DNA from 4 places in the Streptomyces sp. Ag109_G2-15 genome. Region 4 is predicted to be linked to each of the others. Evidence: riboswitches for the same ligand, from Rfam matches in the RefSeq annotation. Region 4 holds a riboswitch; each other region holds the start of a gene.
What was found. Region 4 has a riboswitch for cobalamin ahead of CRP49_RS06180 (ribonucleoside-diphosphate reductase subunit alpha). Riboswitches for the same ligand answer to the same signal wherever they lie in the genome.

Region 1: another riboswitch for cobalamin. It lies ahead of CRP49_RS25030 (cobalamin biosynthesis protein); the one in region 4 lies ahead of CRP49_RS06180 (ribonucleoside-diphosphate reductase subunit alpha).
Region 2: another riboswitch for cobalamin. It lies ahead of metE (5-methyltetrahydropteroyltriglutamate--homocysteine S-methyltransferase); the one in region 4 lies ahead of CRP49_RS06180 (ribonucleoside-diphosphate reductase subunit alpha).
Region 3: another riboswitch for cobalamin. It lies ahead of CRP49_RS38740 (CbtB-domain containing protein); the one in region 4 lies ahead of CRP49_RS06180 (ribonucleoside-diphosphate reductase subunit alpha).

Annotation. Positions count from the first base shown of each region.
Region 1 is NZ_OCNI01000001.1:5,569,865-5,576,875, reverse strand. It holds gene CRP49_RS25060 (alpha/beta hydrolase) at 1-862, opposite strand, end outside; gene CRP49_RS25055 (class II aldolase/adducin family protein) at 929-1,603, opposite strand; gene CRP49_RS25050 (lysozyme) at 1,792-2,553, shown strand; gene CRP49_RS25045 (inorganic phosphate transporter) at 2,696-3,958, shown strand; gene CRP49_RS25040 (hypothetical protein) at 3,986-4,213, shown strand; gene CRP49_RS25035 (hypothetical protein) at 4,500-4,991, opposite strand; cobalamin riboswitch at 5,197-5,339, shown strand; gene CRP49_RS25030 (cobalamin biosynthesis protein) at 5,439-6,383, shown strand; gene CRP49_RS25025 (cobyric acid synthase) at 6,380-7,011, shown strand, end outside.
Region 2 is NZ_OCNI01000002.1:488,604-495,614, reverse strand. It holds gene metE (5-methyltetrahydropteroyltriglutamate--homocysteine S-methyltransferase) at 1-1,468, opposite strand, end outside; cobalamin riboswitch at 1,614-1,836, opposite strand; gene CRP49_RS38715 (IclR family transcriptional regulator) at 1,958-2,752, opposite strand; gene CRP49_RS38710 (bifunctional sugar phosphate isomerase/epimerase/4-hydroxyphenylpyruvate dioxygenase family protein) at 3,150-4,928, shown strand; gene CRP49_RS47275 (hypothetical protein) at 4,987-5,133, opposite strand; gene CRP49_RS38705 (MFS transporter) at 5,204-6,511, opposite strand; gene CRP49_RS38700 (transcriptional regulator) at 6,853-7,011, shown strand, end outside.
Region 3 is NZ_OCNI01000002.1:497,052-504,062, reverse strand. It holds gene CRP49_RS38770 (MBL fold metallo-hydrolase) at 1-444, shown strand, start outside; gene CRP49_RS38765 (rhodanese-like domain-containing protein) at 580-969, shown strand; gene CRP49_RS38760 (sulfite exporter TauE/SafE family protein) at 966-1,712, shown strand; gene CRP49_RS38755 (metal-sensitive transcriptional regulator) at 1,749-2,036, opposite strand; gene CRP49_RS38750 (rhodanese-like domain-containing protein) at 2,119-2,706, shown strand; gene CRP49_RS38745 (MMPL family transporter) at 2,969-5,155, shown strand; cobalamin riboswitch at 5,273-5,415, shown strand; gene CRP49_RS38740 (CbtB-domain containing protein) at 5,452-5,673, shown strand; gene CRP49_RS38735 (CbtA family protein) at 5,695-6,447, shown strand; gene CRP49_RS38730 (hypothetical protein) at 6,540-6,893, shown strand; gene CRP49_RS38725 (histidine phosphatase family protein) at 6,900-7,011, opposite strand, start outside.
Region 4 is NZ_OCNI01000001.1:1,445,455-1,452,465, forward strand. It holds gene CRP49_RS06175 (NACHT domain-containing protein) at 1-3,426, opposite strand, end outside; cobalamin riboswitch at 3,665-3,802, shown strand; gene CRP49_RS06180 (ribonucleoside-diphosphate reductase subunit alpha) at 3,927-6,299, shown strand; gene CRP49_RS06185 (ribonucleotide-diphosphate reductase subunit beta) at 6,299-7,011, shown strand, end outside.

The DNA of each region.
Region 1 (7,011 bases), 4.1 Mb from region 4:
CGGCGAGCGGCAGCAGGGGTTCGGGGGTGTGGCGGGCCTGGGCGAGGGCACGCAGGGTGGCCTGCCAGCTGAGGACGGGCGAGTCGAGGATCAGCCCGGCGATGCGCTCGCGCACGACGGAGTGCTCGGCGGCGCGCAGGGCCATGGTGGCGCCGGTGGACCAGCCGAGGAGGATGACCCGGCGGGCGCCGTAGCGGACGGCGTAGCGGATCGCGGCGTCCACATCGCGCCACTCGGTCTCGCCGAGGTGGTTCAGGCCGTCCGGCGGGCGCGGGGCGCCGAGGTCGCCGCGGTAGGCGAGCGCGAGGACCGGCAGGCGGCGGCCGTGCAGGAACTCCATGACGTTCAGGGCGTGCTCGCGGGTGGTGCCGAGGCCGTGCACGGCGATCACCCAGGTGTCCCGGTAGCCGGGCACGAACCAGGCGGGCAGGGCCCCGAGTTCGCCGGGCACGTCGATGTCGGCGTGGTCGAGGCCGAGGGCGGCGTCCGGATTGCCGACGTGCACGTTCGGGGTGAGCCACACGGTGTCGCCCGGGGCGAGGGTGCCGTGCGTGACGCGCACCAGGCGGCGGACGACGGTGTCGGGGGTGTGCCCGGCCGTCGCCAGGACGGGGCCGACGACCGCGTGGGAGCCGTCGCCGGCCAGGCCGTAGGTGCCGGGGCGCAGTGAGGCCAGGTCGCGGGTGAGGGTGATCTGGCCCGCGGCCGTGCCGTGCACGGTGAGCCGGGGTTCGGTGGGCAGCGGGCGGCCGGGGGGTGCCTTCAGCGCGGCGTCACTGGCGAGACGCCCGGCGGCCACGGATGCCGCGCCGGCGGCCAGGACCGCGGTGAGTGCGGCGGCGGTCGCTTTGACGGTGCCCACGGGTCCAGTGTCGTGGCGGTCCGGGCCGAGGGCCAGTGGAGGGGCGGACCGAGGAGAGCGCGGGGGTCAGCCGCGTTGTCCGTAGCCCTTCAGACGTGCGCCGGCCTCCTCCAGCTGCGCCTCCGTCAACAGGGAAGGCGCCAGGCCCGGCACCGAGGACGCCGTCAGCCACAGGCGGCACATCCACTCCAGCTGGGCGGTGCGGTCGTAGGCCTGGTCGAGGGTGGAGCCGTAGGTGATCGTGCCGTGGTTCCGCAGGAGGCAGCCGGAGCGGTCGGCGAGGGCGTCGAGCATGTGGGCGGCCAGCTCGTCGGTGCCGTAGGTCGCGTAGGGGGCGACGCGGACGCGGCCGCCGAGGGCGCCGGCCATGTAGTGGATCGGGGGCAGCTCGGTCACGAGGGTGGAGACGGCCGTGGCGTGCACGGCGTGGGTGTGCACGACGGCGCGGGCGTCTGTGGTGTTGTAGACGGCGAGGTGCATGGGCAGTTCGCTGGTCGGCCCGAGCGTGCCGAGCACCTGCCGCCCGTCGAGGTCGACGCCGGTGATGTCGTCCGGGGCCAGCCGGTCGTAGGGCACGCCCGACGGGGTGACCAGCACGAGGTCCCCGACGCGTGCCGAGACATTGCCCGAGGTGCCGACGACCAGACCGTCGGTTACCGTTCGCCGCGCCGTGGCGACCAGCGCCGCCCACACGCGCGCCGCTTCCGCTTCCTCTTCCGCTTCCCGCCGCTGTTCAGCCATGCCGCGATCCTGCCAGCCGGCCCGTCACGGAGCGGTCCGTCGGCGTGCTTCGGGCCGGAACCCGTACGGCCGAACGGGTGAAGATGCCCGCAAAACACCCGAAATCATCATGCTTCAAGTGATCATCAGGCATTCAATGATCGTTCTTACTCGCTGGACGACGTTCCACCGCCACTCCAGGGGGACACATGCCTCGTGCTCGCCTCGCTTCCCGCGCCCGTCGCCGCGCGGTCGTTCTCGCGGCCGCCACCGCGGCACTCGCCCTCGCGGGCGCCCAGGCCGCGGCCGCCGGGTCCCCGGCGTCCGCCGCCGGCCCGCTCAGAGGGCACGACGTGTCGTCCCACCAGAAGCACGTCGACTTCCCCGCCGCCCGGTCGGACGGCGCACGGTTCACCTACATCAAGGCGACCGAGTCCACGACCTACCGCAACCCCTACTTCGACCGGCAGTACGACGGCGCCCGCCGGGCGGGCCTGATCCGTGGCGCGTACCACTTCGCGCGGCCGGACAGGTCCTCGGGCGCCGAGCAGGCCGCGTACTTCGTGCAGCACGGCGGGGACTGGCGGGCGGACGGCTGGACACTGCCGCCCGCGCTCGACATCGAGTACAACCCGTACGACGACGAGCACAAGTGCTACGGGCTGGGCTGGAAGCGGATGGTCGACTGGATCCGGTCCTTCAGTGACGAGGTCGAGTCGGGGACCGGCCGGCGCCCGGTCATCTACACCACCGCCCACTGGTGGCAGGCCTGCACCGGCGACAGCCGCGCGTTCGCCGCGGACCACCCGCTGTGGATCGCCCGGCACGGCACCTCGGACCCGGGATCGCTGCCGGGCGGCTGGGCGCGCTGGACCTTCTGGCAGTTCGGCACCGAGGGCGGTCTGCCGGGTGACCAGAATCTCTTCAACGGGCCGCCGAGCCGACTGCGGGCCTTCGCACGGGGCTGGTAGCCAAGGGGCGCCTGGGGCGTGGATCCGAACGGCATTCCAACCTTCCCTTGACGACACCCTGACGCCTGTCTCAGTTCACCTTCCGTTCACCCAGGTTGCCTACGGTCCAACAGCCAATGACCTCGAACGATTGCCTGGGTAAATGGAAAACTTCTCGCTGATCCTCGCGATTGTGGTGGTAACCGCACTCGCGTTCGATTTCACGAACGGTTTTCACGACACCGCCAACGCGATGGCCACGACCATCTCGACCGGTGCGCTCAAGCCCAAGGTCGCGGTGGCCATGTCCGCCGCCCTCAACCTTGTAGGCGCTTTCCTCTCCGTGGAGGTCGCCAACACGATCTCCAAGGGTCTCGTAGATGAGAACGGCATCCGTCCCGAGGTCATCTTCGCCGCTCTCACCGGCGCGATCCTCTGGAACCTGCTGACCTGGCTCGTCGGACTGCCGTCCAGTTCCTCCCACGCCCTGATGGGCGGTCTGGTCGGCGCCACCGTCGCCTCCGCCGGCTTCGGCGCCGTCCACGGAGACATGCTGGTCACCAAGGTGCTGCTCCCGGCGGTGGCCGCCCCGATCGTGGCCGGCCTCGCGGCGATGCTCGCCACCCGGTTCTCGTACGGCATCGGCGGCAAGGCCGACGGCGAGGCCACCCGCAAGGGCTACCGCGCCGGGCAGATCGCCTCCGCCGGTCTGGTCTCCCTCGCCCACGGCACCAACGACGCGCAGAAGACGATGGGCATCATCACCCTCGCCCTCATCGCGGGCGGCGCCATCTCCCCCGGCTCCAACCCTCCCACCTGGGTCATCCTCTCCGCGGGTCTGGCCATCGCGCTCGGCACCTACATCGGCGGCTGGCGCATCATCCGCACCATGGGCAAGGGCCTGACCGACCTCGAGCCGCGACAGGGCTTCGCCGCCCAGACCAGCGCGGCCACGGCCATCCTGGCCTCCTCCCACCTCGGCTTCTCCCTCTCCACCACCCACGTCGTCTCCGGCTCGGTGATGGGTGCGGGCCTGGGCCGCAAGGGCGGTGTGGTCCGCTGGTCCACCGCGACCCGCATGTTCATCGCCTGGGCGCTGACCCTGCCGGCCGCCGCGCTGGTCGGCGCGGGCGCCGAGTCCGTCACGGACCTGGGTGACTGGGGCACCGCGGTCGTCGCCGTCTTCCTGGTCGGCGCCAGCGCCACGATCTGGAAGATCTCCCGTCGCGAGGTCGTCGACCACACCAACGTGGTCGCCGACACGACGGAGCCGGCCGGCGTGGTGACCACCGCCATCGCCGCGGTGACCCCGCCGCCCGCGGGCACCGTCGCCGATGACCTGTCGGCCACGATCCCGGCTCCGGCCGTGACCGCCGCCACCGCCACCGACCCGGCTCCGGCGGCTCCGCCGGCCGCCGCGGTCTGACCGCCCAGTACCGAAGGAAGCATCCCCATGAAGATCGACTGGGCGGCCCTCGGCTCCGTCTTCGGCGTCAGCCTCGCGTTCACGGTGGGCCTGGTGGCCCTGTTCACCCTCGGCGTCAACGGCCTGTCGCGCCGCGAGAAGGCGGTGGCGCAGGGTGGGTCCGCGGCGCTGGCGGTGACTGGTGCGTACGTGTGCTTCGCGGCTTGTGCGGCTGCGGTGGCTTACGGGATTTACTTGATCGTGGCGAAGCCCTGACGGCTGATCCACGCGTTGTCCGCCCTGTCGGGGCCATCTACCGGTGGCCTCGGCAGGGCGGAGTCATGTCGGCTTCCGGGGGAATGCTGAGCGACGGCTGGGACTTCGTCACGTTCGGTGGATGGGGGCCCAAGTAGCCGCACAGGGGCTGGATGGGGCCTTGGGTGAGGTGGGCGAGGGGGTAGGTCAGGGTGCCCGCGTCGGTGTAGCCGTGTAGACCCCGTCTGCGCCGCAGCGAAAGTTCCGTCCGACCGGAACAGCGCGGCAGACACGTCCGACTCGTCCGTCACAGGCTCCGGCAGAGGGCCCAACTCGGTTCGCATCTTGAATGGACAGGACCGTCCGAGTCGTCCTGAAGCACAGCAGCGGTGGTGCCGCTTGCGTGCGCCATGGCCCGCACGTTGCCCAACGGCCCATCGGCGTGGGCGTCCCACGTCGGGTGGACACGGAATTCGAGGAGGTCCCGCCCCGTCACCAGGTCATGCGGCAGGACCCACCCGACGTCGAGCAGCTCCCCCTGCCTGGACTCGACGCCCCAGCTGACCCCGGATCCCCAACGTCCGTCGGATCCATCCCCATTCGACCACTGCATGTTCACCGTGAAGTGCGCCTCCGTGGAACCCCGCGCCACTGCGATTGCCTGCTGGAGGGTCTCCGCCGCCACACCGGCCGCCGTGCCGCCCCGTGAGACCCGCTGCACCCCGCCGGGACGCTCGCCCGCCACCTCCAGCAGTACGGCCTGGCCGTCGTCCAGCAGCATCTCGCCCACGTACGCCACCGTGTGTCCCCTCCCACGCCCGTTGCATCCCGTATGAGACGTACGCGCTCTTGCAGGCGGTCACCGTCCGTGAGGACAAGCGGGATTCCCGAATGCCGCCCGACGGAGGGGAATTCACCGCAACCCGGTCCACCCTCACCGCCCGCCGTGCTGGCGATGTGGGCCTCAGCACAGTCCGGCGTCCCAGGTCAAAGGCAAGTTGACGGCCCTTCCGGGTGCGTGGTGGACTGCCCAGGCCATGTACGGCGGCAGGAGAGGAAGCCGGTGCGAATCCGGCGCGGTCCCGCCACTGTCACCGGGGAAGAAAACCCCGGGAGCCAGGAACTCTCACCGCCGGTCTCGTCGAACCAGGGCGCGGACACCCTGAGTGAGGACATATCGCCATGCGCGGCTGCCGATTGAGGTTCAGTAACCGGGCCCTGCCTGCCCCCACGGCCGGCTGAGCCGATGGGTGCCGATCGCTGCTACGCGTACGGCGCCGCCGCCGGCCTCATCGGCGACCTGCTTCTCGGCGATCCGCGCCGCGGGCATCCGGTCGCCGCGTTCGGGCGGGCTGCCGCGGCCGTGGAGCGGGTGTTGTGGCGCGACCACCGTGGCTGGGGGGCGCTGCACACCGTCGTGTGCGCCGGAGGTGCCGTCGCGCTGGGGGCCGTGGCCGAGCGGGCCGTGCGCCGCTCCCCCCTCGCTTCCGTGGCGTTGGCCGGTGCCGCCACCTGGGCTGTCGTCGGGGGCACTTCGCTCGCCCGGGAGGCGCGGACCATCGGGCGCGCCCTGGAGGCCGGGGATGTCGAGGCGGCCCGGGTGCGGCTGCCGCATCTGTGCGGGCGGGATCCGCAGGCGCTGGATGCCGACGGGATCGCGCGGGCCGTCGTGGAGTCCGTCGCCGAGAACACCTCCGACGCCGTCGTGGGGGCCCTGGTGTGGGGTGCCGTGGGTGGGGTGCCCGGGCTGCTCGGGTTCCGGGCCGTCAACACCCTGGACGCGATGGTGGGGCACAAGTCGGCCCGCTACCGGCGCTACGGCTGGGCCTCCGCCCGGCTGGACGACGTCACCGGGTGGCCGGGGGCTCGGCTGACCGCCGTGCTGGCCGCCGTGGCCGGGCCCGACCCGCGGGGTGCCCTGCGCGCCTGGAAGGCCGACGCCCGCAGGCACCCGAGCCCCAACGCCGGTCCCGTCGAGGCCTCGTTCGCGGGTGCCCTCGGTGTGCGGCTGGGCGGGACGCTCTCCTACGGCGGGCGCGTCGAACACCGGCCCGTGCTCAACGGGGACACCGGGCGGGCCGTCCGGGTCACCGACATCGACCGGGCCGTACGGCTCTCCCGCCGGGTCGGCCTGCTCGCGCTCGGCGTCACGGTCGCCGCGCGCCGACTCGTGAAGGGACGTGCGAAGTGAACGGTGGTCTCCTCGTCGCCGGCACCACCTCCGACGCCGGCAAGAGCGTCGTGACGGCCGGGATCTGCCGGTGGCTGGTGCGCCAGGGCGTCAAGGTCGCGCCCTTCAAGGCGCAGAACATGTCCCTCAACTCGTTCGTGACCCAGGAGGGTGCCGAGATCGGGCGGGCTCAGGCCATGCAGGCCCAGGCCTGTCGCGTCGAGCCGACCGCGCTGATGAACCCCGTGCTGCTCAAGCCCGGCGGTGAGCAGAGCAGCCAGGTGGTGCTGCTCGGGAAGCCGGTCGGTGAGCTGAGCGCGCGCGGGTATCACGGGGGGCGCCAGCAGCGGCTCCTCGGCACGGTGTTGGACTGTCTCGCCGAGTTGCGGGGCACGTATGACGCGGTGATCTGTGAGGGGGCGGGGAGCCCGGCCGAGATCAATCTGCGGCGGACCGACATCGTGAACATGGGGATCGCGCGGAACGCGCGGCTGCCGGTGCTCGTCGTGGGTGACATCGACCGCGGGGGCGTCTTCGCCTCCTTCTTCGGGACCGTCGCGCTGCTCTCGCCCGAGGACCAGGAGCTGGTCGCCGGGTTCCTGGTCAACAAGTTCCGCGGCGATGTCAGCCTGCTGGAGCCGGGGCTCGA
Region 2 (7,011 bases), on a different contig from region 4:
CCTGCTCCTGGAAGGCGATCACCTCCTGGATCTCGGCCCGGATGCGCTCCTCGTAGCCTGCCGTGTCGATCCGTCCCGCACGCAGGTCGGCCCGCGCGGTGCGCAGGTCACCGGTCTGCGGGAAGGAGCCGATGGTCGTCGTGGGCAGCAACGGCAGACGCAGATGGGCGCGCTGGGCCGCGGCCCGCTCCGGGTACGGCTGACGGCGGCGGGCGTCCGCGGCGGTGACGGCGGCGGTGCGGGCGCGGACGGCCGGGTCGCGGGTGATGGCGGAGGCTGCCCGGGAGGCGAGGTCGGCGCGGTTGGCGGACAGTTCGGCGGCGATGGCGTCCGGGCCGTGGGAGAGCCCGCGGGCCAGGGTGGCGATCTCGGCGGTCTTCTGCCGGGCGAAGGCGAGCCAGCGCCGGATCTGCGGTGCGATGTCCCGCTCCGCCGAGGCGTCGAGGGGGACGTGCAGCAGCGAGCAGGAGGCCGACACATCGACCTGGTCGGCCAGACCGAGCAGGGTGCCGAGGGTGGCCAGCGACTTCTCGAGGTCGTTGACCCAGACGTTGCGGCCGTTGACGACCCCCGCGACCAGGCGCTTGCCGGGCAGCCCGCCGACGGCCGCGAGCGCGTCCAGGTTGGCGGCCGCGGCCTCGGTGAAGTCCAGGCCGAGTCCGTCCACCGGCGCCTTGGCCAACAGCGGCAGGGCCGCACCGAGCCGGCCGAAGTAGGAGGCGACCAGCAGCCTGGGCCGGTCGGTGAGGGCGCCGAGGGCACGGTAGGCGCGGGCCGCGGCGCTCAGTTCGGCCGGAGTACGGTCCTCGACCAGGGCGGGCTCGTCCAGCTGCACCCACTCCGCACCGGCCGCGCGCAGGTCGGCGAGGACCTCGGCGTACACCGGCAGCAGCCGGTCGAGGAGGGTGAGCGGGTCGAAGCCGGGAGCCACGCCGGGCGCGGGCTTGGCGAGCAGGAGGTAGGTGACGGGGCCGACGAGCACCGGCCGGGCCGTGAGCCCCAGGGCGCCGGCCTCCGTGTGCTCGGCGACCTGCTTGGCCGAGTGAGCCGTGAACACCGTGTCCGGGCCCAGTTCCGGGACCAGGTAGTGGTAGTTCGTGTCGAACCACTTGGTCATCTCCAGCGGCGCCGCGTCCTGGGTGCCGCGGGCCATGGCGAAGTACCCGTCGAGCGGATCGGCGGCGACGGCGGCCCGGTGCCGGTCGGGGATCGCGCCGACCATGACGGTGGTGTCGAGTACGTGGTCGTAGTACGAGAAGTCGCCGGTCGGCACCTCGTCGATGCCGGCCTCGGCGAGCCGCCGCCAGGTGGTGCGGCGCAGTTCGGCGGCGGTGGCCCGCAGGGCGTCCGCGGTGACGCGGCCCGTCCAGTAGCCCTCGATCGCCTTCTTCAGTTCCCGGTGCTGTCCCTGGCGGGGGTAGCCGTACACGGTGGCCCGTGCTGCCGCGGCTGCGGGCTTGGTGGTCACGGAGATCTCCTTCGCGAGACTGATCCCTGAGATCCCGGGGACGGGACGAGAGCGCGAAGGGGCGACGGACCGGACGGCAGCGGCCGCCCGCTCGGTGTGTACGCCGACCCGCCCTCGAGGTCACCGGGATGTCCGCGCACGAGTGCTTCGCACGCGGGCAGTTGGCAGGTCTTCGGACTCGCGGGCACGCCCTCACCAAGGAGGACACCTACTGGCCGTCGCTTCCCAGACCCTGTTCGTGGGCCCAGTGCGTATGACGGCGGTCGTTCCCGCTCACCGCTGCGGGGCAGTCCCGGATTCCCACCGGGTTCCCTCTTACGACGCATCCCGCCTGGCTGACGGGGCGAACCAGCTGCACCGGCAAGCCTAGAGGGTGGCGTGCGCCGCCGGAACCACAGGTGTACGAACTCGGCCTGCGCCAGGCGGGGTAACGCATTCCTGAGGGACTGTCGGCGCCCCCGTGTGACTCTCCCGCGGGAGCCCGCCGGCTCAGCCCTCGCTGCCCAGTGGGTGGGTGAAGCCCTGGTCGGAGATGAGGCGGGCGCCCTGGGTGAGTTCTGTGGCGAAGCGCTCGACGGCCTCGTAGGGGAAGCGGTGGCTGGGGCCGCTCAGGGAGAGGGACGCGACGACCCGGCCGGTGCGGCCGGTCACGGGCACCGCCACGGCGGTCAGCCCCTCGTCCCACTCGCTGCTGCTGACCGCGTAGCCCCGCTCGGCCGCCTCGGCCGCCCAGGTCCGCAGCTGATCGGTGTACGCCTCACCGCGGGGGGAGGCGGCGGCCACGCGCTGTAGCAGCGCCTCGGGGGCGTCGCGCAGGAGGATCTTGGAGGAGGCGCCGGCCCACAGGGGCTGCTCGTCGCCGACGTCGACGACATGACGCAGCGGGTGCGGGCTCTCCTCGTGGGCGACGCAGATGCGGTGGACGTCACGCGCGACGAAGAGGTTGACGGTCTCGCCGAGCCGGTCGGCCAGGTCGCGCATGACCTTACGGGTCTCCTGGGGCACTTCCCACTGGCTGCGGGCGAGATAGGCCCAGCGCCACAGCGCCGGCCCCGCAGTGTAGCCGGCCGGGTGCGACCACAGCAGACCGCTCTCCTCCAGGGTCTGCACCAGCCGCAGCGCGGTGGTCTTCGCCAGCCCGGTCGCCTCGGTGATCTCCCGCAGCGTGATCACGGGCCGTTGCTCGCTGAGCAGGTTGAGGATGTCGAAGGCCCGCCGGACACTGCGCACCCCGGTGGGCTGCTGATCCCGGTCGCCCCCCGCCGGCGTCTCTTCCTCGCTCACCTGCTGCCTCCCCGCTGTGGCCGACCCGTCTCCGCGCCGCGCCCACCCGTCCATGACACCCCCGACCGTAGTCCGCTGCGCGGACCAGGGAAACCGCAGAGCCGGGGCCATCCTGTCGCGGCCCTTGACGGCTCCGTAGCTCACCCCTGAGGTACCGCTGAGCGGTCTGTCAGATCCGTACCGTGGACCTGGCGATTCAAGGCTGCAGTGGCCCGCCGTGGCGCTCTGGCCACCCCCCCCGGTCGAGACTGGGCTCGATGCGCCCTTGTCCAGAAGACCCCTGCCTGATTACTGTGACCGCACAGCGGAACGAATGAACCGTCTAGTGGTCAGCTTGGAGTTTCAGTGAAAGCAGCAGGGCGGGCCGGGGAGACCTGGATCGGCGTGGGTGGCGGCCATGCGTAAGTCGATCGCCACCGTCTGCCTCAGCGGCACCCTGACCGAGAAGCTCACCGCCGCCGCGCGCGCCGGCTTCGACGGCGTCGAGATCTTCGAGAACGACCTGCTCGCGAGCCCCCTGGCGCCTGAGGAGGTCGCCGCCCGCACCGCGGACCTGGGCCTGTCCATCGACCTCTACCAGCCGATGCGGGACATCGAGGCCGTGTCCGCCGACGAGTTCGCCCGCAATCTCCGTCGCGCCCGGCACAAGTTCGACCTGATGACACGGCTCGGCGTGGACACCGTCCTCGTCTGTTCCAACGTCTCCCCGCAGACGGTGGACGACGACGCGCTCGCCGCGGAGCAGCTGAGTCAACTGGCGGGTCTGGCCCAGGAGTTCGGCATCCGCGTCGCCTACGAGGCGCTCGCCTGGGGGCGGCACGTGAACACGTACGACCATGCCTGGCGCATCGTCGAGACCGCGGGCCACCCGGCGCTGGGCACCTGCCTGGACAGCTTCCACATCCTCTCCCGCGGCTCGGACCCCAAGGGCATCGAGGGCATCCCCGGCGAGAAGATCTTCTTCCTCCAGCTGGCCGACGCCCCCCTGCTCGCCATGGACGTCCTGCAGTGGAGCCGCCACTACCGCTGCTTCCCCGGTCAGGGCGGCTTCGACGTCGCCGGGCTCGTCCGGCACGTGCTCGCCACCGGCTACCAGGGGCCGCTGTCGCTGGAGGTCTTCAACGACGTGTTCCGCCAGGCGGACGCGGGCCGCACGGCCGTGGACGGTCTGCGGTCCCTGCTCGCTCTTGAGGAGAGCGCCGGCGTGTCCGCCCTGCCGGCCCCGGCCGCACCCTCCGGAGTGGCCTTCGCCGAACTCGCCGCAGGCGACCCCCAGCCCATCGGCGAACTGCTGGCCGCACTCGGCTTCACCCGCACCGGCCGGCACCGCGGAAAGCCCGTCGACCTGTGGGAGCAGGGCGAGGCCCGCGTCCTGGTCAACGCCGGAGCCGCCACGCGCCGCGCCGGCACCAGGCTGGCCGCCATCGGTCTGGAGTCACCGGATCCGCAGGCCGCCGCCCGCCGCGCCGAGGCCCTGCTCGCCCCCACCTTGCCCCGACGCCGGGCCGAGCAGGACGTCCCCCTGGAGTCGGTGGTGGCACCCGACGGCACCGAAGTGCTGTTCTGCGCCACCCGTCGACCTCAACTCCCCAGCTGGACGGATGACTTCGAGCACCGGGCGGCGAGCCGGTCCACCGGCGTCACCGGCATCGACCATCTCGCGCTCACCCAACCCTGGCACCACTTCGACGAGGCGGTGCTCTTCCACCGCGCCGTGCTGGGCCTCAGCCCGCACGACACCGTCGAACTCGCCGACCCCTACGGCCTCTTCCGCAGCCGCGCCCTGTCCGCCCCGCCCGACGGACCACGGCTGGTCCTCAACCTCGCCCCGAGCCCGACGGACGAGACCGGCACCCGGGCTCAGCACGTGGCCTTCGCCGTCGACGACATCGTCGCGGCGGTGCGCCGCTTCCGCGCGGCGGGCGCCAACCTGCTGCGGGTACCCGCCAATTACTACGACGATCTGCGGGCGCGGTACGAGTTTCCCGAGGGCGAGTGGGAGACGTACCGCGAACTCGGCATCCTCTACGACCGGGACGAGCACGGCGGCGAGTTCCGGCACTGCTACACGGAGACGGTCGGCCACGTCTTCTTCGAGTTCGTGCAGCGGTCCGGCGGCTACCGCGGCTACGGCGCCGCCAACGCCCCCATACGCCTCGCCGCCCAACGGAGATAGCCCCTCGGGCGGCGAGGGCCCTGGGTTCAGCATGCTGCCCTGGGTGCTGGGCGGGGGCCTAGGGGAGGTCCTTCACGACCTCTGCTTGCGTGGTGGCCCGGGCGGGGGTCGCGACCCCCGCGGCGGTGAGGACGACCACGGCCGCGGCGGCTGCGGCCAGGGCCCGCCGGAAGCGTCCTGCGGGTAACCGGGTGCGCGGGAACATCGTGCCGACTCCTTGTCGAGTGGGGGGAATTGAGTGGGGGCATACCGAGCAGGGGATCCAGGGCCGGACGTCAGCCTTTCGAGGGGCTCGCGCCGGCTGCGAGGCGAACGGTCGCCGGGGCACCGCTCCGGCCGATCCGCCGGGCGAGCGGCACGAGGGCGATGGCGACCGCGCCCACCAGCCCGGCGAGGGCGAACGTCGTGAAGCCCCAGCTCTCGTTGCCGCTGTCGGCCAACGCACCGATCAGCCAGGGGCCCACGACGGCGCCGGTGCGGCCGACACCGGTGACCCAGCCCAGGCCCGCCGCACGCTCGCTGCCGCGATAGACGGTGTCGGTGGCGGCGTAGACCATGACCTGCGCGCTGAACAGCCACACACCGGTGACGGCGACCACGGCGTACGTGGCGCCCAGCGGGAGATGTGCCTTGAGCAGCAGCGCTCCGGCGGCCGTCAGCACGAACCAGACCGCCGACACCCGGACCGCGCCGAACCGGTCGGCGGTGCGGCCCGCGATCAGCAGGCCGACGATGCCGCCCGCGTTGATGACGAGCAGGAAGCTGACGGAGGAGTTCAGGCCGTAGCCGGAGGCACGCATCATCTGCGGCAGCCAGGTGCTCACGCCGTAGACCAGCAGCAGACCGCAGAAGGAGGCCAGCCACAGCAGGGGAGTCGCCCAGCGCGAGTCGGGGCGGAACAGCGCGCGCACGGCGGCCAGACGGCCCCTGGCCCCGGCGGCCGGCGCGGCGACGGCGGTGGGCCGGGGGAGCCCGTAGCGGTCCGCGACGGCGTCGGCCCGCTCCCGCTCACCGCGCGCCAGCAGTACGCCGGGCGACTCGGGCAGCAGGGCGAGTAGCAGCGGCACGGCGACCACGGCCGGCAGGACGCCCGCCCAGAACACCCAGCGCCAGCCCGCCGCCGGGGCCAGGGTCAGGCCGAGGCCGGTCGCCGCCATGCCGCCCGCGTGGTACGAGGTCATCAGCAGGCCGGTGGTCAGGGCGGCCCGGCGCGGCGGTGCGAACTCCATGACCAAGGCCAGACAGAGCGGCATGAGCCCGCCGAGACCGAGACCGGAGACGAACCGGCCGACCCCGAACGGGCCGATGCCCCCGGCCAGGGCGCAGATCGCCGAGCCGACGGAGAAGAGCGACACGCTCGCGACGAGCATCAGCCGGCGGCCGAGCCAGTCGGTGAGGTTTCCGGCCGTGAGCGCGCCGATGAGCATGCCGAAGGTGGTCCAGCTGCCGATGGTGCCCGCGTCGGCCGGGGTCAGGCCGAGACCGGAGTCGTCGAGCATGTGCGGCATCACGGCGCCGTAGATGTTGACGTCCATGCCGTCGAAGAAGACGGCGAGCCAGCACAGGGCGACGACCGGGAACACCGTGCGGAGCGTGTGTGGGGGACGAGGTGCGGGGGATGTGGGGGAGGGGGTCATCTTCGTCCTCGGAGATGAATGGGCTCGGGAACAGGAGCGGCCTGTTCGCCAGGTGAAATTTGGTTCACTTTGAGCTGGCCATGAGTCTCGGGTCGGGACGGGCGAGTGTCAATGGTCGTGCGTCAGGTACGGATCCCCGTGGGACGCGGAGCGGTACCTGTACGAACTCACCTGGCCCGCACCCGTCGTCCTCGTCCGGGCTGCTGGACGGCGGCTACGTAACCGATTAGCCTCGCTGTCCAGAGTTGGAAAAAGAGTCGAACTCTGTCGAGCGGGAGGGTCACGTCATGCGTACCGCCGAGGCCGAAGCGGACGAGCACCTCATCCGCGAATCGGAGAAGATCGCCGTTGCCCTGGGCCGGATGTTCCCGGGGCTGTGCGAGGTGGTTCTGCACGACCTGCGTGATCCGAAGCACGCGATCCGGGCCATCGAGAACAACCTCTCC
Region 3 (7,011 bases), on a different contig from region 4:
GTCACGCTGCTCGCGGAGTCCGCCGAGCAACTCGCCGCGGCGCAGCGGGAGCTGGTCCGGGTGGGCATCGACCGCCCGGCCGCCGCGGCCACCGGGGAACCGGGCCGCTGGATCCGCGAGAACGAGGCCCTGGCCTCCTTCCCCCGGGCCGCCTTCGCGGACCTCGCCGGCCGATACCCGGCGGACGGTGTCGTCGTCCTCGACGTGCGGCGGACCGCGGAGCGGGCGGGCGGGTTCATCGAGGGCTCGGTCCACATACCGGTGCACACCCTGCACCGCCGCCTCGACGAGATCCCCGAGGGCACGGTGTGGGTGCACTGCGCGGGCGGCATGCGCGCCGCCATCGCCGCCTCCCTGCTGGACGCGGCCGGCCGTGCCGTCGTCGCCGTGGACGACGGCTTCGACGCGGCCGGGAACGCCGGGCTCACGGTCCGCGCCGCCTGACCGCAGCAGACACCGAAGACGTCCGTGACGACCTTGAGCATCGGCCTTCCGTGCCGACGTTCCACACCGATCTGCCGTACGACCCTCCTTACCGACCTTCCGTACCGACAGGGGAGACAGGAGCGACAAGCCACGATGAGCTTCTTCCGACGAGACCGGCGCGTTCCGGGCCGGGTGACCGCCCAGGAGGCTGCCGCCCGCACCGGCCAGGGCAAAGCCGCCGAGGGCGGCGCGGACGCCGTACTGCTGGACGTCCGCGAACCCCACGAATGGCAGGCGGGGCACGCACCACGCGCCGTGCACCTGCCGCTGTCGGCGCTGGCCGCCGGGGCCGGGCTGCCCGCGGGCGCGCAGGCGGGTCCGATCGTCGTGATCTGCCGCTCGGGGAACCGCTCCCGGCGGGCGGCCGATCTGCTCGCCGCGCGCGGTACCGAGGCTGTGGACGTGATCGGCGGCATGCGGGACTGGGCCGCGGCGGGACTGCCCGTGGTGGACTCGCGGGGCGGGAACGGGACCGTCGCGTGAGCGCTGTCGTACTCGCCCTGGCCGCCGGGGCCGTCATCGGCCTGGCGCTCGGCGCGCTCGGGGGCGGTGGCAGCGTCCTGGCCGTCCCCGCGCTGATCTACCTGCTCGGCTTCACCCCGGTCGCGGCCACCACCGCCAGCCTCGTCATCGTCACCGTCACCTCGGCCACGGCGCTGTCCGCGCACGCCCGGGACGGCCATGTGCGGTGGCGGACCGGGCTGTTGTTCGCCGCGGCCGGGATTGTCCCCGCGATGCTCGGCGGTGCGCTCGCCGGACGAGTGCCCGGCGCCGCCCTGACGGCCGCCTTCGCCGTGGTGGCGGGAACGGCCGCGGTGCGGATGCTACGACCCCGTGCCGCGTCGGACACCGCGGTGCCGGTGCGACCGGACCGGGCGGCGGCCGCGGGTGCCGGGCTCGGCGCGGTGACCGGCGTCCTCGGCGTCGGCGGCGGCTTCCTCGCCGTACCCGCACTGGTGAGCGTGCTCGGCCTGCGGATGCGCGACGCGGTGGGCACCAGCCTGCTGGTGATCACCGCCAACTCCCTGGCCGCGCTGGCGATGCGGGCCGGTACGGCCGACGGTCTCGACTGGGCTGCCATCGGGCCCTTCGCCGGGGCCGCGGTGCTCGCTGCGTGGGACGGGAAGCGGCTCGCGGCGAAGGTCTCCGGGCGCGCGCTGCAGCGGACCTTCGCCCTGGTACTGCTGGCCGTGGCCGCGTTCATGATGATCGAGGCGGTGGTGTGATGCGCCGACGCCCACAGTCGCGCGCCGGCCCGCCTCTCACGCCAGCGACAGGAAGAGCTTCTCCAGACGGGCCCGCATCTGCTCCGGGTCCTCGCCGTTCTTACGGCCGGACTCCATGTCGGTGATGCACTGCTGAAGGCCGGTGGCGATGATCGCGAAACCGGCACGATCGAGCGCCCGTGACGCGGCGGCGAGCTGCGTGACGACCTCCTCGCAGTCGCGCCCCTCCTCGATCATCCGGATCACGCCGGAGATCTGGCCCTGCGCGCGGCGCAGCCGGTTCAGGACGGACTTCAGCTCCGCACCCGCGAGTTCCAGTTCCACGATCACTCCTCGAAAAATACCCCTAGGGGTACTGTACGTCCCGGTACGGGACGGCGTCGAACACCTAAGGATCACACCTGCCATGACCGCCCCCCTCGCCCCCGTCACCCTGCGCACCGACCAGGCCCGCACTCGGCTGCACGAGCTGACCGTCATCGACGTACGCACCCCCGGCGAGTACACCTCGGGTCACCTGCCCGGCGCCCTCAACGTCCCCCTGGACCGGATCCGGCGCGCCCTGCCCGAGATCCGGCACGCCGCCGAGCGCGGCGAGGTCCTGGTCGTGTGCGCCTCCGGAGCCCGCTCCGAGAACGCCTGCGGGCTGCTCGCGGAGCAGGGCATCCCCGCCGCCACCCTGGCCGGGGGCACCAGCGCCTGGGCCGCGGCAGGCCACGACCTGGAGCAGCCCGCTGCCCGCGGCACCCGGGCCGGCTGGAGCATGGAGCGGCAGGTCCGGTTCACGGCGGGGGCGCTGGTCCTGGTGGGGATCGTCCTCGGGCTGCTCCTGCACCCGGCCTTCCAGATCCTGTCGGCGGGCGTCGCGGGCGGTCTGGTCTTCTCGGCGCTCACCGACACCTGTGGCATGGCGATCCTGCTCGGCAAGCTGCCGCACAACCGTCCCGGCGCGGCCGACTTCGACGCGGCACTCAGTGCTCTCCGCAGTCGCTGACCTAGGACCGCAAGATGCTCCAACGCCCGCCAGTCAGACGGGAGTTCACTCCTCAAACGGCGAGTGAACAGCCATGACTGAAAAGAGAAGGGTTTTTGGCGGCCGGACGGCACACGATGGAATGATCGCGGTGTGCGGTCACTACGATCGCATCTGAAGACAACCATTCGACCGGCCCGAGAGCGACGGCTGGTCGGGGTCGCCGATGCCAGGGTCCGCTCCCCGGGCTGCGGTGATCTTCCTGCCCAGGAGGACCTTCCGCATGTTCCGACGCATTGGGAATGCCGTCGTCCGTCATCCCGTCTGGACGATCGTGGCATGGCTCATCGCGGCGGTGGCGATCGTCGCCACCGCGCCGAGCCTGCCCTCGAACAGCGACGAGAGCAGTTTCCTGCCCAAAAGTTACGAGTCGATCAAAGCGGCGGATCTGCAGGAGAGGGCGTTCCCCAGCGCCTTCACTCCGTCCGCGATCGCGCTGTACCAGCGCACCGACGGCGGCAAGCTCACCGCCGCCGACAAGCAGGACATCGCCCGGATCACTTCAGAACTGGGCAAGAAGCACATCGACCAGGTGCAGAAGGTCGTCCCCGGCCTGCCGTCCAAGGACGGCAGGTATGACCTGACCCTGGTGCAGATGGACAGCAAGAACGCCGGTCAGCCCAAACAGGCCGACGCGGCCAAGGTGTTGCGCGAGGACGTCAAGGACCTGGCCAAGGGCACGCACCTCGACGTCAAGCTCGGCGGCTCCGCCGCGCAGGTCCTCGACCAGCAGGACTCCTCCCAGCGCGGCCAGGCGCTGATCGGCATCGGGACTTTCCTGATCATCCTGGTGACCCTGCTGATCATCTTCCGTGCGCCGATCCTGGCGATCCTGCCCCTGGTCCTGATCGGTCTGGTGTCCGCCGTGGCCAACGGGCTGATCGCCTACGCCACCAAGCTGTTCGACCTGCAGGCCAACAGCTCGATCTCGTCGATCCTGATCGTCGTGCTCTTCGGCGTCGGCACGGACTACTTCCTCTTCCTGATGTTCCGCTACCGCGAGCGCCTGCGCGCCGGCGACGAGCCGAAACAGGCCATGGTCAACGCGGTCGACCGGGTCGGCGAGGCCATCGCCTCGGCCGCCGGAGCGGTCATCATCGCCTTCCTCGCGCTGGTGCTGTCCACGCTCGGCTTCCTCAAGCAGATGGGCCCGGCGCTCGCCATCGCGGTCGCCGCCACCCTGGTCGCGGGCCTGACCCTGATCCCGGCCGTGGTCTCGCTCATCGGACCGAAGGTCTTCTGGCCCTCCAAGTCCTGGCAGCGGGAGCCGGAGAACGCCCGGTTCGCCGCCCTCGGCCGGGGCGTGCAGCGCCGCCCGGCGCTGACCGCCGCGGTGTCCGGCCTCGTCCTGGTCGCCCTCTCGCTGGGCACCCTCGGCTTCAACGCCACGTTCGACCTGGCGGCGGGCTCCATGCCCAAGACCAAGGAGTCCATGGTCGTCCAGGACGAGATGCAGAAGGCGTACTCGGCGGGCGCCGCCGCACCCACCGACGTCTACCTGTCGAGCACCGACGGCAAGCCGCTGGACAAGGCCGCCTTCGACACGTACGCGCGGAAGCTCGGCGCCGTGGACGGCGTCGCGAGCGCGCGCATGACCCAGGTGAACAAGGGCGGTACCACCGCGGACTTCACCGTCACGCTCAAGTACGAGGCCTCGACGGACAAGGCGATCGACGTCGTGGGCGAGGTGCGCGACGTCGCGCACTCCGACGCCCCCGGCGGCACGGAGGCCGTCGTCGGCGGCATGTCCTCGATCTACAAGGACATCAAGACCGCGGTCAACCACGACTACCGGACGGTCTTCCCCGTCGCCGCCCTCCTCATCATGGTCATCCTGGGGCTGCTGCTGCGCAGTGTGGTCGCCCCCTGGTACCTGATGGCCTCGGTGGGCCTCGGCTTCGGTGCCACCCTCGGCGCCACGGTCTGGATCTTCCAGGAGGGACAGGGACACTCGGGTCTGATGTTCATGCTCCCGGTGATCATGTACCTGTTCGTGGTCGCCATCGGCACCGACTACAACATCCTCATGATCGCCCGGCTCCGCGAGGAGGCCCGCGAGGGCCGCGAGCCGCGCGAGGCGGCCGGCATGGCGCTCCGGCACGCCGGGCCGACCGTGGCGGCGGCCGGCTTCATCCTGGCGGCGACCTTCGCCACGATGATGCTGGCGGGCAACGCGCTGCTGACGGAGATGGGTTTCGCGGTCTCCTTCGGCATCGCGGTCGCGGCCTTCGTGATGGCGATGTTCTTCACGCCGAGCCTCACCGCGCTGATCGGCCACGCCGCGTGGTGGCCGGGCCACGGTGACCGGGCGCAGGGAGCGCCCGTCGGCGCCGGGTCTCCTGACGCCGGTTCGGTCCCCGGCCAGAACCGGGACACGGTCGCGCCCGATCCGTCGGGCCGCCGCGGCTGACGGCAGTGTGACGGGGCAGGTCTGCCGGGCCGCACGGCCCGGCAGACCGCACCCCGGCCTCGCCGTGACGGCCGACGCGAGAGGAAGATCACGACGGACCACGCGGTCTTGGCCATGCACGCGCCACGCGGTACGGTCTGTCCGATATCGACGACGGCGAGACGGAAGCCGGTGGGAATCCGGCACGGTCGCGCCACTGTATGCGGAACACCCCTTGGGGACCCGTGAGTCAGACCCGTGGCCGTCGTCATGTGCACCACCGAGATGGGACGCGAACTCCCAGAGGAGGTCCTGCCATGGCGCAGACCGTCGCCCAGCCGACAGCCACCACCCCCGCCGTTCCCGCCACGCTGCCGCTCAAGGCAATCGCACCCTGGGCGGTCTTCTTCGGCATCCTGATGCTCGTCCTGCTCTACTTCGTCGGCGCCGAGCAGGGCGCCACCTCCGTGTTCAACGGCACGGACGTCCACGAGTGGGTGCACGACGCCCGCCACCTGCTCGGGTTCCCCTGCCACTGACGCGAGGGACACCGCGCACCCATGAACTCCACAACGGTAAGAAACCTCCTCGTGCGAGGCATGCTCGCCGGCCTCGCCGCCGGCGTACTCGCCCTGGTCGTCGCCTACTTCCTCGGTGAGCCGAGCGTCGACAACGCGATCAGCTTCGAGGACGCCCACTCCCACGAGCACGAGATGGAGGTCGTCTCCCGCTCCCTGCAGTCCACCGCGGGCCTGGCCACCGGTGTCCTCGTCTACGGGGTCGCCTTCGGCGGCATCGCGGCGCTCGCCTTCTGCGTCGCGCTCGGCCGCGTCGGCCGCTTCGGCCCGCGGGCGACCGCGCTGCTGCTGTCCGGCTGCGCACTGCTCGCCGTCTACGTCGTCCCGTTCCTGAAGTACCCGGCCAACCCGCCGTCGGTCGGCGACCCCGACACCATCGGCAAGCGGACGACCCTGTACTTCCTGATGATGCTGCTCGGCGTGCTCCTGGCGGTCGCCGCCACCATCCTGGGCAAGCGCCTCGTACCCACCCTGGGCACCTGGTACGCGACCGTCCTCGCGGTCGCCGCCTTCGCCGTCGCGATCGGCCTGGCCTACGCCTTCCTGCCGGCCGTCAACGAGGTGCCGAAGGACTTCCCGGCCACCCTGCTGTGGCGGTTCCGCCTCTCCGCACTGGCCATCCAGGCCGTTCTGTGGGGCGGATTCGGCCTGCTCTTCGGCGAGTTGGCCGAGCGGCAGCTGAACCCGAAGCCCGCGACCGCCGAGTCCGGGCGGAGAGTTCCCGCCACGCACTGATCCCTTCAGGACACGAGAGGGCCCTCCGGAACCGTCCGGGGGCCCTCTCGCGTTTCCCGGACACCGGAGGAGGCGACGAGCGGAGGAGCCGAGTGGCCAGACAACGTCCCGAACCGCGCCACATCACTCTCGGCGGACGTGAGGCGGTCGCCCTGACCGTGGAGGAGTACGCACAACTCATCGCCAGCCGACGCCAGATCGGCGGCCAGAGCGCGCGGGTACGGGTGCTCGCCCAGCAGGTCAAGCGGACCGAGAGACTCCTCGAAGAACTCGAAGCCCTGGTCGGGGGCCCAACGGCGGCCTGCCGTACGGCGGATGAGGGCGCGGGCCGACAGGCGGCGGCCGACTGCCACGGCCACCACGACACGACCGGGGACACGGACACCGACTGCCTGCGGTGCGCGATCGCGGCACTGCTGCGCCGCCATCGGGACGCGACCGCCTGACCGCCGTCAGTCGCCCGGCCCGGCGAGGACGTGTCCGAGCCGCACGTTCCAGCGCCCGGAGCGGCCGGTGACCTCCGTCGCCGTGAGCGGCGGGACGTCGACGCGCCAGAACGCCGCC
Region 4 (7,011 bases):
GTAGGGGCACAGCTGGAACTTGCAGTCGGGCAGGCAGGTGGTGCCCGGCGCGGGCGACCGTGCGGTACCGGCCTTCATGGCGGGCCGCAGTGCCCCCCGGTCCCGGCAGATGCAGGGCGGCAGGGGCATGCCGGGCTGCTCGACACGGGCCAGGCGCTCCTCGACCTCGTCGGGGATCCCGTCGCGTTCGATGAGGTTCAGCATCACCAGCACGTCGGCGACGAGACGCTGGGCCCGCCCGTCCAGGGTGCGCCAGCCGACCGAGGGCGGGATCCACAGGTGGTGCTTGCGGTGGCCCTGCGCGGCGGTGGTGCGGGAGCCGATGTTGTCGGCAACGCCCTTCTCGTCGATCCAGACGAAGCGCTCGGGCCGCCTGGTCTCCAGGGCGAGGGCCACCAGATCTCCGGCCTCGGCGACGAACGGATGCAGCCGCACCCGGGCCGAGGCGCCGTCGGGACCGGCCCGGGCGGGTGCGTGGTGGGCCGTACCCGCCATCGACAGCCAGCGTTCCACGGTCTGTACGGCGGTCAGCCCGCGGACCGCTCCGGACGGCTCGGACGGCGCCTGCCCGTCGTTCTCCGGCTCGGCGCCGAGCCGGCCGTCCTGCCCCCGGCGCGTGCCGCTGTCCGGCAGTTCCCACAGGCACAGCGCCTGGAGCAGGTTGAGCTGCGCGTACCAGCAGCGGCTCTGCCGCAGTACGGTCTCCGCCTGCCGGATCAGGTCGGCGCGGGCGCCCGGATAGGTGTGCGGGTGGCGTTTGCGCCGGTTGGCCGCGTACTTGAAGCCCTGGGCCAGGGCGGTCTCCAGCGCGAGGGGCAGATCGGGGGTGCCGCCGGTCTGCCGCGGGTCGAGGTGGCGCAGCCACTTGGTGAGACGATCCCGGGCCTCGTCGCGGTGGTTCTCCTCGACGGAGCCCAGCAGCATGGGGATCATCCAGGCCCGCATCACGAACTCCCGCAGCAGAACGACACGTTTCTGCTGGTACTGCCGGTTGAACGCCTCCCGGCGGCGGGTCAGCTGCTCGACGAGCCGGTCCCGGGTCCGTGACGCGACGCGGGCGGTTCTCACCTGCTGGATCTCCGCCGCCCACTCCTCGCACAGCTGCCTCTTGCGGGCCTTCAGGTCGTGGACCTTGTCGTTGTACTCCCGCACGGGGTCGGTGTGCTTGCTGATCCATTGGCGGACCACGGCGAACGCGTCATTGCCGCCGTTGCCGAACTCCTGGGCGGCCGCCAGGCGGATGGAGTACGCGGGCTCCTCCTTGCCCATCTCGAAGAGTTCCTCGTAGAGCGGCGTGGTGTCGATCCTGCGGGAGGTGGCCCGCAGCGCCGTGCCGAGCTGCTTGAGCAGCCCCAGTTTCGCCTCCTCCAGGGTGCGCCGGTCGCCCTTGAAGCCCCGCCACCGGTGGTGCACCGTACGGACGATGGTGCGGAGCAGTCTCGGGTCGTCCTCCACGCTCTCGACCTCCAGGGCCGCCGTGTACAGGTCGAGCGCCTTCGGGTCGGCCGGGCGGCGGTCGGCGGCGGTCAGCAGCCGGTGGGCCAGCGGCCGCCCCCGCACGGGAGCCTGCCGCCGGAACTCCTCCTCCCACTTCTTCAGCTCGGCGGTCACGCTGCCGCCCTTCGCGGACCGGTCCGCCGCCCGCCGGCGGGACAGCAGCACCAGGGCGATGAGCAACTCCCTGCTGGGACCCGGAGGTTGCAGCGCCCGCTCGACCAGCTCTCCGGCGCCGCGCTCCCCCAGGCGGTAGAGCATGCGGTAGCCGAAGTAGGCCTGGAGGGTGCTGTGCGGGAAGCGGACCTTCTGCTCGAAGCCCTCCACCAGCCTCAGTTTGTCGGCATGGCTCGCGAAGCGGGCGAGGACGGCACGGCACTGGCCCAGGTTCCCCTCCCGCAGCCTTCTGCTCACCTCATCGCTCATACCGGCGCACAGGAGGCTCCAGATCCGTTCCCGGTGCCACTCGGAGAAGACGTTGCCGCGCTTGCCGTAGCGGTCGTAGTCCCGCTGCTCCCACAGGTGCTCGGCGATGGCCCGCACCCGCCGGACCCGGCCGGGGTGGACGTCCCTGTCCAGCAGCTCCCTGAAGCCGACCTCCAGCGTGTCCTGGAGGAGTCCCACACAGGCCAGGGCGGAGACCACCTCCAGGGCGTCCCGCCGCTCCCTCGGCTCCAGCGCCACGTCCGCGCGCAGCCGGCCCTCCAGCAGGGAGTTCTCCCAGGTCTCCAGCAGCCACAGTCGCAGTTGGCCGCGGTCCCTGCTGCGGGAGTCCAGGCGCCGCGGGTCGTCGCGGCGGTCCCGCTCCAGGTCGCCGTGGTGGTGCAGCTCCCGGGCGATCTGCAGGTAGATGGGGGACTCGGTCACCTCCGCCGTCTCCACGATCCAGTCGACGCGGCGCTCGTCCGTCTCCGGCACGCGTGCCTCGACGAAGTGCAGCGCCTCCTCCTCGCTGAGCGGTTCCAGCTCCACGATGGCGGCGGGGGTGCTCTCCAGCGGGCTGTGCGGCCGGGAGGCGATGACGAGGGGCAGCCGCTCCCCGTGGGCGCGCTCGATGGCCCTGCGGATGATGTTGTCCCGGTCCTCCCGCAGGCCCTCGTCGAGTACGGCCTCCTCCAGGCCGTCGGCGATGACGACCACCTTGTCGTCGGCGAGCAGCTGCTGCCAGACCCGCTCGGTCTTGGCGCGCGCCAGGACGCCCTGGGGCGCCTCCTCGGCGAATCGCTTCTGGGCCATGCGCTCGAAGTCCAGGTCGGGGCCGGTGGCGTCGCGCAGCCGGATCGGGACGGGGACGGCACCCTGCGCGGCCAGCATCTCGGTGAGCCGCACCAGGACGGCGGTCTTGCCCACGCCCATCCCGCCGACGAGCAGATACGGGCGGCGGGTGTCGCGCTCGCGCAGCCGCTGGGCGATGACCTGGGCGACCTCCTCCCGGCCGACGATCTCGGCGATGTCCGGCCCGGCGGTGACGACCAGGTCCTGCGGACGCCGGCGCGCCTTCGCGAGATAGCGGCGCTTGGTCCAGCTGTACCAGGCGAACAGGAAGAACGCGGCGGCGAGCGAGGCGGCGAGGACGGGACCGAGGACGCGGGAGATGCCGTCGAACCCCGGGCTCGCTATCCATTTCTCGACCCAGTTCTTCTCGTTCCTGTGCGGCGAGAGCGAGAGGTACACGCCCTCCACGAACCAGGCGAGGAGCGCGAGCGCGGCGAGGGCCCACACGACCCTGACGGCGTTGGTGTAGGAGAACCATCTGCGCCACTTCTTGGGCCGGGTGGTGTCCTGGCGGGCCTCCCACCGGACAGTCAGGGCGTGCCAGCGCCTCAGGTACACCCGTCTGACCCGTCGCCCGAGTCCCCTCAACGGAAGTGTCGCCATGGGTGCGTTGGGCGGTCGCTCCTTGCCCGGCGGATGACGGACGACCTTCGGCATGGTGCGCTCTCCTCCCCAGAGCTGGCTCGGGACGGAGGACCCCCGCCGGTGTCGGCACCTACTTCCATGGAATCACTCACGGCTGCCCCCGCAACCCGGCTGCCCCGGTCCGCACACCCGAGCGGGACCGGAATCCCCTCTCCCGCCTGGCCGACCTCACTCTCCTCACCCACGAGTTGACCGTCTGAAGCCACCGCAACACGCAACAGACACAACATCTGGGGGTGACACCACGACCCGGCACTAGATGTATGCTCGTCCTCGCTGTCGCCGCAGGGGAATCCGGTGCGAATCCGGAACTGTCCCGCAACGGTGTACTTGCGTGCATCCGCACGCCTGTTCAGTCCGAGGACCTGTCGGCAGCGCGCGCCCGGCCGTCCGGTCCGGGTGCCTTCAGACGTCCGGGCCTCGTGGAGTGGGCCGGTGGACGCGACGCCGTGCGCGCTCGTGCTGCCCCCTGCCCTCCGCCAGGCCCCGTGCCGAGCGAGGGAGAGCCCCACGTGACCATCGCGCCAGCCGACCCGGCTTCAGCCGTCCAGGCGACCGCAGCCCCGGTGGAGACCGACGGTCCCGGTGCCGCGTTGCTGCGGACCCTGACCGAGCTGACCGCCGACCTCCCCGACGCCGACCCCGGCCGGGTCGCCGCGGCCGCGCTGCGGGGCCGCTCCGCCCGGGCCGACGAGGCGGAGTTGCGCGAGCTGGCCACGGAGGCGGCCGCGGGCCTCATCTCCGAGGACCCCGCCTACTCCCGGCTGGCCGCCCGGCTGCTGACCATCTCGATCCGCGCCGAGGCCGCCTCGCAGGGCGTGACGTCCTTCACCGGGTCCGTCGCCGTGGGCCACCGCGAGGGCCTGGTCGCCGACCGCACGGCGGAGTTCGTACGACTGCACGCCGAGCGTCTCGACACGCTGATCGACGCGGCCGGCGACGACCGCTTCGGCTACTTCGGCCTGCGCACCCTGCACAGCCGCTATCTGCTCCGGCACCCGATCACCCGTCGGGTGCTCGAGACGCCCCAGCACTTCATGCTGCGGGTCGCGAGCGGTCTGGCCGAGGACGACACCACCCGGTCCGTCGACGAAGTAGCGGCGCTCTACGGGCTCATGAGCCGTCTCGACTACCTGCCCTCCTCCCCCACGCTCTTCAACTCCGGCACGCGGCACCCCCAGATGTCGTCCTGCTACCTCCTCGACTCGCCACTGGACGAGCTGGACTCCATCTACGACCGCTACCACCAGGTCGCCCGCCTCTCCAAGCACGCCGGCGGCATCGGTCTGTCGTACTCCCGGATCCGCAGCCGCGGTTCGCTGATCCGCGGCACCAACGGGCACTCCAACGGCATCGTCCCGTTCCTGAAGACCCTGGACGCCTCGGTGGCGGCCGTGAACCAGGGCGGCCGGCGCAAGGGCGCGGCCGCGGTGTACCTGGAGACCTGGCACTCCGACATCGAGGAGTTCCTGGAGCTGCGGGACAACACCGGTGAGGACGCCCGCCGTACGCACAACCTCAACCTCGCCCACTGGATCCCGGACGAGTTCATGCGCCGGGTCAACGCCGACGAGCAGTGGTCGCTGTTCTCCCCGGCGGACGTGCCGGAACTGGTCGACCTCTGGGGCGCGGAGTTCGACGCGGCCTACCGCAAGGCGGAGGCGGACGGGCTCGCGAAGAAGACCATCCCGGCCCGCGACCTGTACGGCCGCATGATGCGCACCCTCGCGCAGACCGGCAACGGCTGGATGACCTTCAAGGACGCCGCCAACCGCACCGCCAACCAGACGGCCGAGCCGGGCCACACCGTCCACTCCTCCAACCTCTGCACGGAGATCCTGGAGGTCACCGACGACGGCGAGACGGCGGTCTGCAACCTGGGTTCGGTCAACCTCGGTGCCTTCGTGCGCGACGGGGACATCGACTGGGAGCGCCTGGACGAGACGGTCCGCACGGCCGTCACCTTCCTCGACCGTGTGGTCGACATCAACTTCTACCCGACCGAGCAGGCGGGCCGCTCCAACGCCAAGTGGCGTCCGGTGGGCCTGGGCGCGATGGGTCTGCAGGACGTCTTCTTCAAGCTGCGCCTGCCCTTCGACTCCGCCGAGGCCAAGGCCCTGTCCACCCGTGTCGCCGAGCGGATCATGCTCGCCGCGTACGAGGCCTCCGCCGACCTGGCCGAGCGCAACGGCCCGCTGCCGGCCTGGGAGAAGACCCGTACGGCCAAGGGCGTTCTGCACCCCGACCACTACGACGCCGAGCTGACCTGGCCGGAGCGCTGGGCGGCCCTGCGCGAGCGGATCGCCGCGGTCGGCATGCGCAACTCGCTCCTCCTCGCGATCGCGCCGACCGCCACCATCGCCTCCATCGCGGGCGTGTACGAGTGCATCGAGCCGCAGGTCTCCAACCTGTTCAAGCGCGAGACGCTGTCCGGTGAGTTCCTGCAGGTCAACTCGTACCTGGTGCAGGACCTCAAGGACCTCGGTGTCTGGGACGCGCGCACCCGTGAGGCGCTGCGCGAGTCCAACGGTTCGGTGCAGGACTTCGCGTGGATCCCGGCCGACGTCCGGGCGCTGTACCGCACGGCGTGGGAGATCCCGCAGCGCGGCCTGATCGACATGGCCGCGGCCCGCACCCCGTTCCTGGACCAGTCGCAGTCCCTGAACCTGTTCCTGGAGACGCCGACCATCGGCAAGCTCTCCTCGATGTACGCGTACGCCTGGAAGCAGGGCCTGAAGACGACGTACTACCTGCGCTCCCGCCCGGCGACCCGCATCGCCCGCGCGGCACAGGCGCAGCCCACCATCCCCGTCCAGCAGGTGGCCGACCCCGACGCCGTCGCCTGCTCCCTTGAGAACCCCGAGTCCTGCGAGGCCTGCCAGTAATGCCCAGCAACCAGAACCTGCTCGACCCCGGCTTCGAGCTGACTCTGCGCCCCATGCGCTACCCGGACTTCTACGAGCGCTACCGGGACGCCATCAAGAACACCTGGACCGTCGAGGAGGTCGACCTCCACTCGGACGTCGCCGACCTCGCGAAGCTGACCCCGGCCGAGCAGCACCTGATCGGCCGCCTGGTGGCCTTCTTCGCGACGGGTGACTCGATCGTCGCGAACAACCTGGTGCTGACGCTGTACAAGCACATCAACTCCCCGGAGGCGCGGCTGTACCTGAGCCGTCAGCTCTTCGAGGAGGCCGTGCACGTCCAGTTCTATCTGACGCTCCTGGACACCTACCTCCCCGACCCGGAGGACCGCGCCGCCGCCTTCGCGGCCGTGGAGAACATCCCCTCCATCCGCGAGAAGGCCGAGTTCTGCTTCAAGTGGATGGACTCGGTGGAGAAGCTGGACCGGCTGGAGTCCAAGGCCGACCGCCGCCGCTTCCTGCTCAACCTGATCTGCTTCGCCGCGTGCATCGAGGGCCTGTTCTTCTACGGCGCCTTCGCGTACGTCTACTGGTTCCGCAGCCGGGGTCTGCTGCACGGTCTCGCCACCGGCACCAACTGGGTGTTCCGCGACGAGACGATGCACATGTCCTTCGCCTTCGAAGTGGTCGACACTGTCCGCAAGGAGGAGCCGGAGCTCTTCGACGACCAGCT